Regions from separate parts of the Paraburkholderia sp. JPY465 genome, predicted to be linked through region 2. Evidence: predicted binding sites of a transcription regulator. Region 2 holds the regulator's gene; the other holds the start of a gene.

Region 1 (5,131 bases), 190 kb from region 2:
GCAGCATCGCGAAGTAGAAGCCCGAGAACGATGCCGCATAGGCGAGCGGCCACGCCGCGAACATCGCGCCGCCTGCGGTCACGAACCAGACCTGGTTGCCTTCCCACGTCGCGCCGACCGTGTTCACGACGATGCGGCGCTCGGAGTCCGTTTTGGCGATGAACGGCAGCAGGATCGCCGCGCCCATGTCGAAGCCGTCGGTGAGCGCGAAGCCGATCAGCAGTACACCGATCAATACCCACCAGATCAGTTTGAGGGCTGCGTAGTCCATATGGCTTATTCCTCTGAGGCGGTGTGGCGGCGCGTCACGCGGCCGTGTTCGACAGCGGCTGCGACACCTGCTGCTCGATCTCGTGGTGATAGCGGCCCGTATGCAGCGACGAAGGGCCGAGCCGCGCGTACTTGAACATCAGCATGATCTCGATGACGAACAGCCCCGTGTAGAACAGCACGAAGCCGGCGATGCTCAGATACAGATCGCGCGGCGTCAGCGTCGATGCGGCCAGGTTGGTCGGCAGAATGCCCGCGATGCTCCACGGCTGGCGGCCCATTTCCGCGACGATCCAGCCGAGTTCGGCGGCAAGCCACGGCAGCGGAATCGCGATGACCGCCCAGCGCAGGAACCAGCGACGCTTTTCGAGCAGCAGCGTGCGCTGCGCGCAGAACCAGAACGCGAGCACGAAGGTCGCGAGGAACAGCAGGCCCAGGCCGACCATCATGCGGAACGAGAAGAACAGCGGCAACACTGGCGGAATCGTGCTCTTTGCCGCGGCCGCGATCTGCTCTGGCGTCGCATCAGTGACGTTCGGCGCGAAGCGCTTGAGCAGCAGGCCGTAGCCGAGATCGTCCTTGTACTTGTCGAACGCGGCGTGCGCTTCGTCGCTCGAGTCGCCGCCTTTCAACTTCTGCAGCGCCGAGAAGGCGAGCATGCCGTTCTTGATGCGCCCCTCGTTTTCGGCGATCAGGTCGCGCAGGCCGACCACGGGTTCGCTCAGCGAGCGCGTCGCGATGATGCCGAGCGCGTACGGCACGCGGATCGCGTAGTCGGTGCGCTGCTCCTTTTGGTTGGGAATACCGAATACCGTGAACGGCGCCGGCGCGGGCGCGGTTTCCCATTCGGATTCGATCGCGGCGAGCTTGACCTGCTGGACTTCACCGGTGCGATAGCCGGATTCGTCGCCGAGCACGATCACGCACAGCGCCGACGCGAGGCCGAAACCGGCGGCGATCGCGAACGAGCGCAGCGCGAATTCGGTGTCGCGGCGCTTCAACAGATACCACGACGACACCCCGAGGACGAACATCGCCGCGGTCACGTAACCGGCCGACACCGTGTGCACGAACTTCACCTGTGCGACCGGGTTGAAGATCACCGCGCCGATGCTGTCGAGCTCCATGCGCATCGTCTGGTAGTTGAACTTCGCGCCGACCGGATTGTTCATCCAGCCGTTGGCAACCAGAATCCACAGCGCCGACAGGTTCGATCCGAGCGCGACACAGAACGTGACGATCAGATGCTGCACTTTCGACAATCTGTTCCAGCCGAAGAAGAACAGACCGACGAACGTCGATTCGAGGAAGAACGCCATCAGTCCTTCGACGGCGAGCGGCACGCCGAAAATGTCGCCGACGTAATGGGAGTAATAGGCCCAGTTGGTGCCGAACTGAAACTCGAGCGTGAGGCCGGTCGCGACGCCCATTGCAAAGTTGATGCCGAACAGCTTGCCCCAGAACTGCGTCATGTCCTTGTAGATCTGCTTGCCGGTCATCACGTAGACCGACTCCATGATGACGAGCAACCAGGCGAGGCCGAGCGTGAGCGGCACGAACAGAAAGTGATAAAGCGCCGTGATGGCGAACTGGAGCCGCGACAGTTCTACGACTTCGCTAACGGGCATGTTGATCACCTCCGGACGGATGCGGGGCGGGCACCGACAGCAGCGCCTGCGCGACCTGCCGAGGCGGCAGCATCATGTGCTCCGCCTGCGGATGACTGAAGAATGTGAACTTGATCGCCAGCAGTAGAGCGAACTTGATGGCGAGGATGATGGCAATATCGCGCGCCGGCGTGGGACCGCGCACCCACCTGGTGAACCCGCCGCGCAAGCGCGACCGGACAGTGCTGCTGCGATTGAGGGCTAGGGTCATGATCGGTCGAAAGACGACTTCACGCCGGAGAGTCCGGCCGGATCCAGACCGCCCTTGCCGTCAGGCAGTCTGGCGAATGCATGCCGATTGTAGGAGGGGGAACCTCGCGCGCTCAGAGTTAGCCATGCGGCATCAGGTCGCGAAACTTGCCGCGTCTGTGCAGTATTGCTACCGGACTTGCGATACGTCAAGAAAGGCTTACCGGCCTCGACAGGCCGGCTTGGGGATAGGCCGACGCGAATGCGCGCCGGCCGGGGGGCGCACGAATGGGCGAAAGGAATGAAAAAGCCCCGCCGTCTTGCGAGGGCGGGGCTCAAGCGCGATGGCCGCTAAATAGTACGCGACCGGCTACCGTGCGTCGCTTTTACCGATCTCTTGGGCAGGACACATTCGACGCGCGCATGGCTTCGACGCATTTACGCGTATTCGGTCAGCGCGCCGCGCATCTTCTTCATCGCGCTGGCTTCGATCTGCCGGATACGCTCGGCCGACACGCCGAACTCGTCGGCCAGCTCGTGCAGCGTGGAGCCGCCCGAGCCGTCGTCGGCCACCTTCAGCCAGCGCGCTTCGATGATGCGGCGGCTGCGCGGATCGAGCGCGTCGAGCGCGCTTGCGATGCCGTCGCTTTGCAGCCGGTCGCGCTGACGCGAAGCCAGCACGGCGGTCGGCTCGCTATGCGAGTCGGCCAGGTAGGCGATCGGCGCGTACGACTCTTTACCGTCTTCGACCTGACCTTCGAGCGCGATATCGCCGCCCGACAGACGCGTTTCCATCTCCGCGACCTCTTCGCGCTTCACGTTCAGTTCCTTCGCGAGACCTTCGATCTCGTCCGGCGTGAACGCGCCGAGGCCCTGCTTGTGGCTGCGCAGGTTGAAGAACAGCTTGCGCTGCGCCTTGGTCGTGGCGACCTTCACCATGCGCCAGTTGCGCAGGATGTATTCGTGGATCTCTGCCTTGATCCAGTGCATCGCGTACGACACGAGGCGTACGTTTTGCTCGGGATCGAAGCGCTTGACCGCTTTCATCAGGCCGATGTTGCCTTCCTGGATCAGGTCGGCGTGCGGCAACCCGTAGCCCAGGTAGTTACGCGCGATCGACACGACGAGTCGCAGGTGCGACAGCACGAGGCGGCGTGCGGCCTCCAGATTGTCGTGTTCGCGCAATTCGGTGGCGAACTGGCGTTCTTCCGCCGGCGTCAGCATTGGAATCCGGTTGACCGCCTGAATGTAGGCGTCGATGTTGCCCAGTTGACCGGACAGCAGCGAGGAATGCGAGAGCGCCAGTGCACCTGCCGGAGCGGCCTTAGCCGACGACGGGCTCAAAGTACTCGGAAGGGTCATTGCATGGCTCACGTGTGAAGCTCCTTTGGAATCAGACAATAGCGTACTCAGTAAACGACTCCAGCGATGGATGTTAGCACTCAGATCTGCCGAGTGCTAATACTTAGAGGTCGCAGGGGTATCCAAGTTCCCGAAAATCCTATTGAATCTTGACTTCTGATAGCCATCATACGCTCTATTTGCGCTGTGTGTTGAGCCCGTACAAATTACCGTTCGAGGCGGCTACAGACTCATGATCGACTGACGTCGTCCGATTTCAGGGAGAATAATTGCCGTTCGGGCGCATTAACTGGAACATACTTGCCCCGGAATCCATGCTTAGAATAAAGGGGGCGCTCGCTTAATAGTCATCAGTATGGGGGGCCGAATGAACAAGAAGAATCTTGTGGTCCGTAGACTTACTCTAAAAAGTGCGTTGGCCGTTCTGCTGCTGGGTGCGGCGGGCGCCTCCCGGGCTGACCGGTTCGGCGTGCAAGTGGCCGCCGGCGTCGGTGATCGTCTCGTCAAGAGGCTCGATCTCGGCGCGGTCTGGGACCCGAACCTCACCTGGTGGCAGATCGGCGACTGGCATTTCGCGCTGATCGGCGAGGCGCACGTCGCGTGGTGGCACACCGATGAAGGAAACGTTCACGACAACATCGGCGAGATCGGCGTGATGCCGGTGATCCGCTTCGTCAAGTCGTCGGGTTCAGTGCGGCCATTCATCGAGGTGGGTGCCGGTGTCGGATTGCTGACCAGTCCGCGCATTTCTTCCGACTTCACGTTGGGCACCGCGTTCCAGTTCACCGAGATGGCGGGCGTTGGGCTGCAGTTCGGCGCTCATCAGCAGTATGCCGCCGGCTACCGCTTCCAGCATGTTTCCAATGGCGGTATCAAAGAGCCGAATCCTGGTATAAATTTCAGCCAGCTATATTTGCAATATCACTTCTGACCGTGGCCCCTTGTGGCTCGCGGTGTTCGAGGGGCTCTGCAATGGCGGCAAAGATGATCGAAGCGATTCGCGGGCTCGAGCGAGAGCGATTTCGCGCGATGGTCGACGGCGACGGGCAGTCGCTCGACACGCTGCTCGCGGACAACGTGAGCTACGTTCATACGAACGGCAAACGCGAGACGAAGCGACAGTTCATCGACGGGATCACCGCGGGGCGCCGTCGTTATCGGCAAATCGAAGTGCAGTCGCAGGAAGTTTTGCCGGCCGGGCGCGAAACCTACGTGGTCACGGGACGCGCGCTGATCGAGATGGAAGCGAACAACGGCGCGCTGCTGTTCCCGATTGCTTATACCGCGATCCACACGCACGAAGACGGCCAGTGGCGGCTGATCGCATGGCAGGCGACGCGTTGCGCGCTGGAGTGAGATTCTCATCGCGCGGGCGCGCCTCGTGAGCGCGCCCATCCTGGCGGCGGAATGCTGGGTGCGCACTCCTCCGCCGCAAGCTCAAGTCGGATTTACGCGATTACGCAATCCTCAGCTTTATCGCGGCTGTTTGCGCCGTATTCATCGCGCTCGGCATCTGCGTCGCGCGGCTCGCGTGTGCCGCGCATCGCCACTTCTCCCGCATATGGATGCCGCGCGGCCACGGGAAGCCCCGTGCAGTGCTCCGCCACACGCCGGATCGTCGCGAGATCCGAGAAATCCAGACC
Region 2 (5,131 bases):
TCCTGTCGTGTGCGGCACCGGCACCGCTTGCACCGGCCAGCCCTGCAGGTGTTGCGCGACAATTTCGCCGAGCGCGGCAACCCACGGCTGAGACGCGTTCAGACAGGCGATCCGGTGAAACTCCTTGCCACCCGCCTGTAGAAATTCGTCGCGCACTTCCATGCCGATTTCCTCGATCGTTTCGAGGCAGTCGGCGGTGAAACCCGGACAAAACACATCAGCACGCCGCACGCCTGCCGCGCCGAGTTCCTTCAACGTCGGCGCCGTATAGGGCTGCAGCCATTCGGCCTTGCCAAAGCGCGACTGGAACGTGATGCGGCATTCGACCGGCGTCAACTCGAGCGCCTGCATCAGCAGTGCGCCGGTCTGCTGGCATTGCTCGTGATACGGGTCGCCGAGGTCGAGCGTGCGCTTGGGTACGCCGTGGAAACTCAGCACGAGCTTGTCGCCCGCCGCGAAATCGGGGCGGCCGTGCAGATGCCAGTGGTGACGCACCTGCGCGGCAAGCGCCGCGATATACGCCGGGTGATCGGCGTACTGGCGAACCGTGCGGACTTCCGGCTGGTTACGCATCCGCTTGAGCGCGGAAAAGGCTTCGTCGAACGCGGTCGCGGTGGTCGACGCCGAATACTGCGGATACATCGGCATCAGCAGCACGCGCTCGGCGCCAGCGAGCTTCAGCTGGTTCAGCATTGCGGGAATGCCGGGCGTGCCGTAGCGCATCGCGTAGTCGACCAGCACCGTGTAGTCGTTGACTTGCAGCAGATGGCGCAAGCCCTCGACCTGCTTTTCGGTGTGCACGCGCAGCGGCGAGCCCTCGGGCATCCACACCGCCGCGTACTTCCTGGCGGAGCTGCGGCCGCGAAACGGCAGGATCAGCAGACGCAGAATCAGCTGCCACAGCAGCGCGGGAATTTCGACCACGCGAGGATCGGACAGGAACTGCGCGAGATAGCGGCGCACCGCGCGCGGCGTCGGCGCATCGGGCGTGCCGAGGTTGATCAGCAACACGGCGACGCGATGCGATGTGGCGTTCTGTGATGGCCGCTCGAGGTCGAAGCGCATAGGCAGCAGAAATCGCCGCGTCACGCGGCGAGTCGATTCAATGGAGATTCATTATAGCGGCGCGGGTTCGGCCGGGCGCCGCCGGACCCTGGCCATTCGGACGATTGGCAGACGCCGCCCGTTCGCGCATCATGGCCGGCACGGGCTGCGATGACGGCAGCGCCGCAAAGCGCGAGGACTACTGCTGGCTGAGCGTCATGGACAACAGCCGCGCGGTGATGTCCACGATCGGAATCACGCGGTTGTAGGCCATGCGGGTCGGTCCGATCACACCGAGCGTGCCGACGATCTTGCCGTTCACCTCGTACGGCGCGGTGACGACGCTCATTTCCTCGATCGGCACCAGCGTCGATTCGCCGCCAATGAATATTTGCACGCCCGCCGCATGACTCGACACATCGAGCAACTGAAGGAGGCTGGTCTTCTGGTCGAACACATCGAACAGCTTGCGCAGGCGCGCCATGTCCGACGAAAGATCCGCGACTTCGAGCAGATTGCGCTCGCCCGAGATGAGCACGGTCTCGCCGGTATCGGATTCGTCGGTGCTCGCGGTGACGGCCGCGTGCATCAGCGAAGTCATGTCGCCACGCAGCTCGTCGATTTCCTCGCGCAGGCGGCGGCGCACTTCGTCGAACGAGAGGCCCGCGAAGTGCGCGTTGATGTAATTGGAGGCTTCCACCAGCTGCGAAGGCGAAAAGTCGCGCTGGGTGGCGAGAATGCGGTTTTGCACGTCGCCTTCGGGCGTCACGATGATCAGCAGGATGCGCTTGTCGGACAGGCGCATGAATTCGATCTGCTTGAATACGTGGCTGCGGCGCGGTGTGAGCACCACGCCGGCGAACTGCGACAGGTTGGACAGCACGCTCGCCGCCGCGGCGACGATCTTCTGCGGCTCGCCCACCTGCAGCGTGGTTTTGACCGCGCGCATCACCGCTTCTTCGTCGGCGGCGGACTCGACCGTCAGCATCGTGTCCACGAACAGACGGTAGCCGCGTGGCGTCGGAATGCGCCCCGCCGACGTATGCGGACTGATCACGAGCCCCAGATCCTCGAGGTCCGACATCACGTTGCGGATCGTGGCCGGGCTCAGCTCGAGGCCCGAGTAACGTGACAGCGTGCGCGAGCCGACCGGCTGACCTTCGGCGATGTAGCGCTCGATCAGCGTTTTGAGGAGGGTTTGTGCGCGAGGATCTAGCATGACGAAAAATTTTAGCTCAATGGCATCGCAGCCGCGAGCGCCCGCGGCGCCCGCTCCCGGCAAATGCGCCGCCGTCGGCGAGCGCGCATGTCATCGGGTCTTCACCATTCTAACGATAATCGCGACATGCGCAGACGCCCCGCGTGCGCCGACCCGCTACCGGGTTGGCCTGCGGTTCTTTTCAGGCCCTACCTATGGTGTAATGCCGGCATGCAAGTGACCAGCCAGTTCAAGACCGTCGCGCTCGTCGGGCGCAGCAATACGCCAGGCATCGGCGAGCCGCTGACCGCGCTCGCCGCGTGCCTCGCCAGGCTCGGCCTCGAAGTCGTGTTCGAAGCCGACACCGCCGCCGAAATCGGCGTAACCGACTACCCGGCGCTGCGTCCCGCTGAGATCGGCGCGCGCGCCGACGTTGCCGTGGTGCTCGGCGGCGACGGCACGATGCTCGGCATCGGCCGCCAGCTCGCGCCATATCGCACACCCTTGATCGGGATCAACCACGGGCGGCTCGGCTTCATCACCGACATCCCGATCTCCGACATGCTCGAGACCGTGCCGCAAATGCTGTCCGGCAATTTCGAGCGCGAGGAGCGCGTGCTGCTCGAAGCGCGCATCGTGCGCGACGGCACGCCGATCTACCACGCGCTCGCGTTCAACGACGTGGTGGTCAACCGTAGCGGTTTTTCGGGCATGGCGGAGCTGCGCGTGTCGGTCGACGGCCGCTTCATGTACAACCAGCGCTCGGACGGCCTGATCGTTGCAACGCCGACCGGCTCGACCGCGTACGCGCTGTCGTCGCAGGGGCCGATCCTGCACCCCCAATTGCAGGGCTTCGTGCTCGTGCCGATCGCGCCGCACGCGCTGTCGAACCGGCCGATCGTGCTGCCAGACGACTCGAAGGTCAGCATCCAGATCGTTTCCGGGCGCGAAGTGAACGTGAATTTCGACATGCAGTCGTTCACGTCGCTGGAGCTCGGCGACACGATCGAGGTGCGCCGTTCGCGTCATACGGTGCCGATGCTGCATCCGGTCGGCTACAGCTATTACGCGACGCTGCGCAAGAAGCTGCACTGGCACGAGTACCCGTCGCACGAAGAAGACCAGAGGCCGCAAGCGGCGCCTTGAAGCGCAAACGCCGCAGCGGCCGCCACCCGAATCCCACGCTCACCCGACGACCTCCATGCTTCGCCACCTCTCGATACGCGACTTCGTCATCGTCGCCGCGCTCGACCTCGAATTCGACAGCGGCTTTACCGTTTTCTCGGGCGAAACCGGCGCCGGCAAATCGATTCTGATCGACGCGCTCGCGCTCGCGCTAGGTGCGCGCGCCGATGCGAGCGTCGTGCGCACCGGCGAGAGCCGCGCCGACATCACCGCGGAGTTCGAAACGCACGCACAGGTCGATCAATGGCTCGATGCGCAGGCGCTCGGCGCGGCCGACGACGGCCAACACGGCGGCACCGTGATGCTACGGCGGGTGGTCGACGCGAACGGCCGCTCGCGCGCGTTCATCAACGGCACGGCGGCCACGCTCGCGCAGCTGCGCGAGGTCGGCGAAATGCTCGTCGATATTCACGGCCAGCACGCGCACCAGTTGCTGATGCGCCCGGACGCGCAACGCGAGCTGTTCGACACGCACGCGGGCCTGTCCGACCTGGCCGCCGCCGTGACACGCGCGTGGCGCACGTGGCGCGACAAGGCGCAGGCGGTCGAGCACGCGCAAACGCGCGATCGCGAGCTGCAACTCGAACGCGAGCGACTCGCGTGGCAACTCACCGAACTCGATAAGCTCGCGCCGCAGCCGGGCGAATGGGAAGAGGTCAACACCGAGCATCGGCGGCTGTCGCATTCCGCGAATCTGATCGACGGCGTGCAGGGTGCGCTCGGCGCGCTGTCCGAATCGGACGACGCGATGATCACGCATCTCGGCTCGATCGTGTCGAAGGTGCGCGACCTCGCGGAAATCGACCCGGCGCTGAACGACGTGCTCGCCGCGCTCGAACCCGCCGAAATCCAGTTGCAGGAAGCCGCGTATTCGCTGAGCCACTACGCGCAGAAGCTCGAGCTCGATCCCGAGCGGCTCGCGCAGGTTGAAAATCGCCTCGACGCGCTGCACTCGGCCGCGCGCAAATTCCGCCTGCAGCCCGAGACGCTGCCGGAAGAACACGAAGCGCGCCGCAAGCAATTGGCCGCGCTCGACGCCGCCGCGAACCTCGACGGCCTGCGCGCCGCCGAGGCGCAAGCGAAGGAAGTGTTCATCGGCGAGGCGAAGAAGCTGTCGAAGGCACGCGCGAAAGCAGGCAAGGCGCTCGGCGAGGCGGTCACGACCGGCATGCAGGAATTGTCGATGAAAGGCGGCAGCTTCGAAGTCGCGCTGGTGCCGTTGCCCGAAGGCGGCGCGCATGGGCTCGAGCAGATCGAGTTCCGCGTTGCCGGTCACGCCGGCGTGCCGCTGCGGCCGCTCGCGAAGGTCGCGTCGGGCGGCGAACTCGCGCGTATCAGTCTCGCGCTCGCAGTGATCGCGAGCGCGGCCAGCCCGACACCGACGCTGATCTTCGACGAAGTGGATACCGGCATCGGCGGCGGCGTGGCCGAAGTGGTCGGGCGGCTATTGCATCAGCTCGGCGAGGCGCGTCAGGTGTTGTGCGTGACCCATCTGCCGCAGGTCGCCGCGCGCGGCGATCATCACTTCCAGGTCGCAAAGATGAGCAACGGCAGCGGCGGCACGCTCAGCAGCGTGACCTCGCTCGACAAGGCGAGCCGCATCGAGGAAGTCGCGCGCATGCTCGGCGGCCTCGAAATCACCGCGACCACGCGCAAGCACGCGAAGGAAATGCTGGCCGCCTGAGATTGCGCCGTGCGCAGCTC

Evidence for each region. Region 2 encodes HrcA, which represses chaperone genes, less so after heat shock. Its sites were predicted from a motif close to TTAGCACTCNNNNNNNNNGAGTGCTAA; they were not measured.
Region 1: a site for HrcA is predicted at 3,562-3,588, ahead of rpoH (RNA polymerase sigma factor RpoH). Genes of this name have one in related genera too.

What each region holds. Positions count from the first base shown of each region.
Region 1 covers NZ_JBNDMT010000003.1:3,026,838-3,031,968, reverse strand. The annotation lists gene cydB (cytochrome d ubiquinol oxidase subunit II) at 1-271, opposite strand, end outside; gene QFZ94_RS28590 (cytochrome ubiquinol oxidase subunit I) at 306-1,898, opposite strand; gene cydP (cytochrome oxidase putative small subunit CydP) at 1,888-2,148, opposite strand; gene rpoH (RNA polymerase sigma factor RpoH) at 2,565-3,500, opposite strand; gene QFZ94_RS28575 (acyloxyacyl hydrolase) at 3,856-4,419, shown strand; gene QFZ94_RS28570 (nuclear transport factor 2 family protein) at 4,461-4,844, shown strand; partial or broken gene QFZ94_RS28565 (2-isopropylmalate synthase) at 5,036-5,131, opposite strand, start outside.
Region 2 covers NZ_JBNDMT010000003.1:2,835,491-2,840,621, forward strand. The annotation lists gene hemH (ferrochelatase) at 1-1,065, opposite strand, end outside; gene hrcA (heat-inducible transcriptional repressor HrcA) at 1,244-2,263, opposite strand; gene QFZ94_RS27760 (NAD kinase) at 2,474-3,388, shown strand; gene recN (DNA repair protein RecN) at 3,444-5,111, shown strand.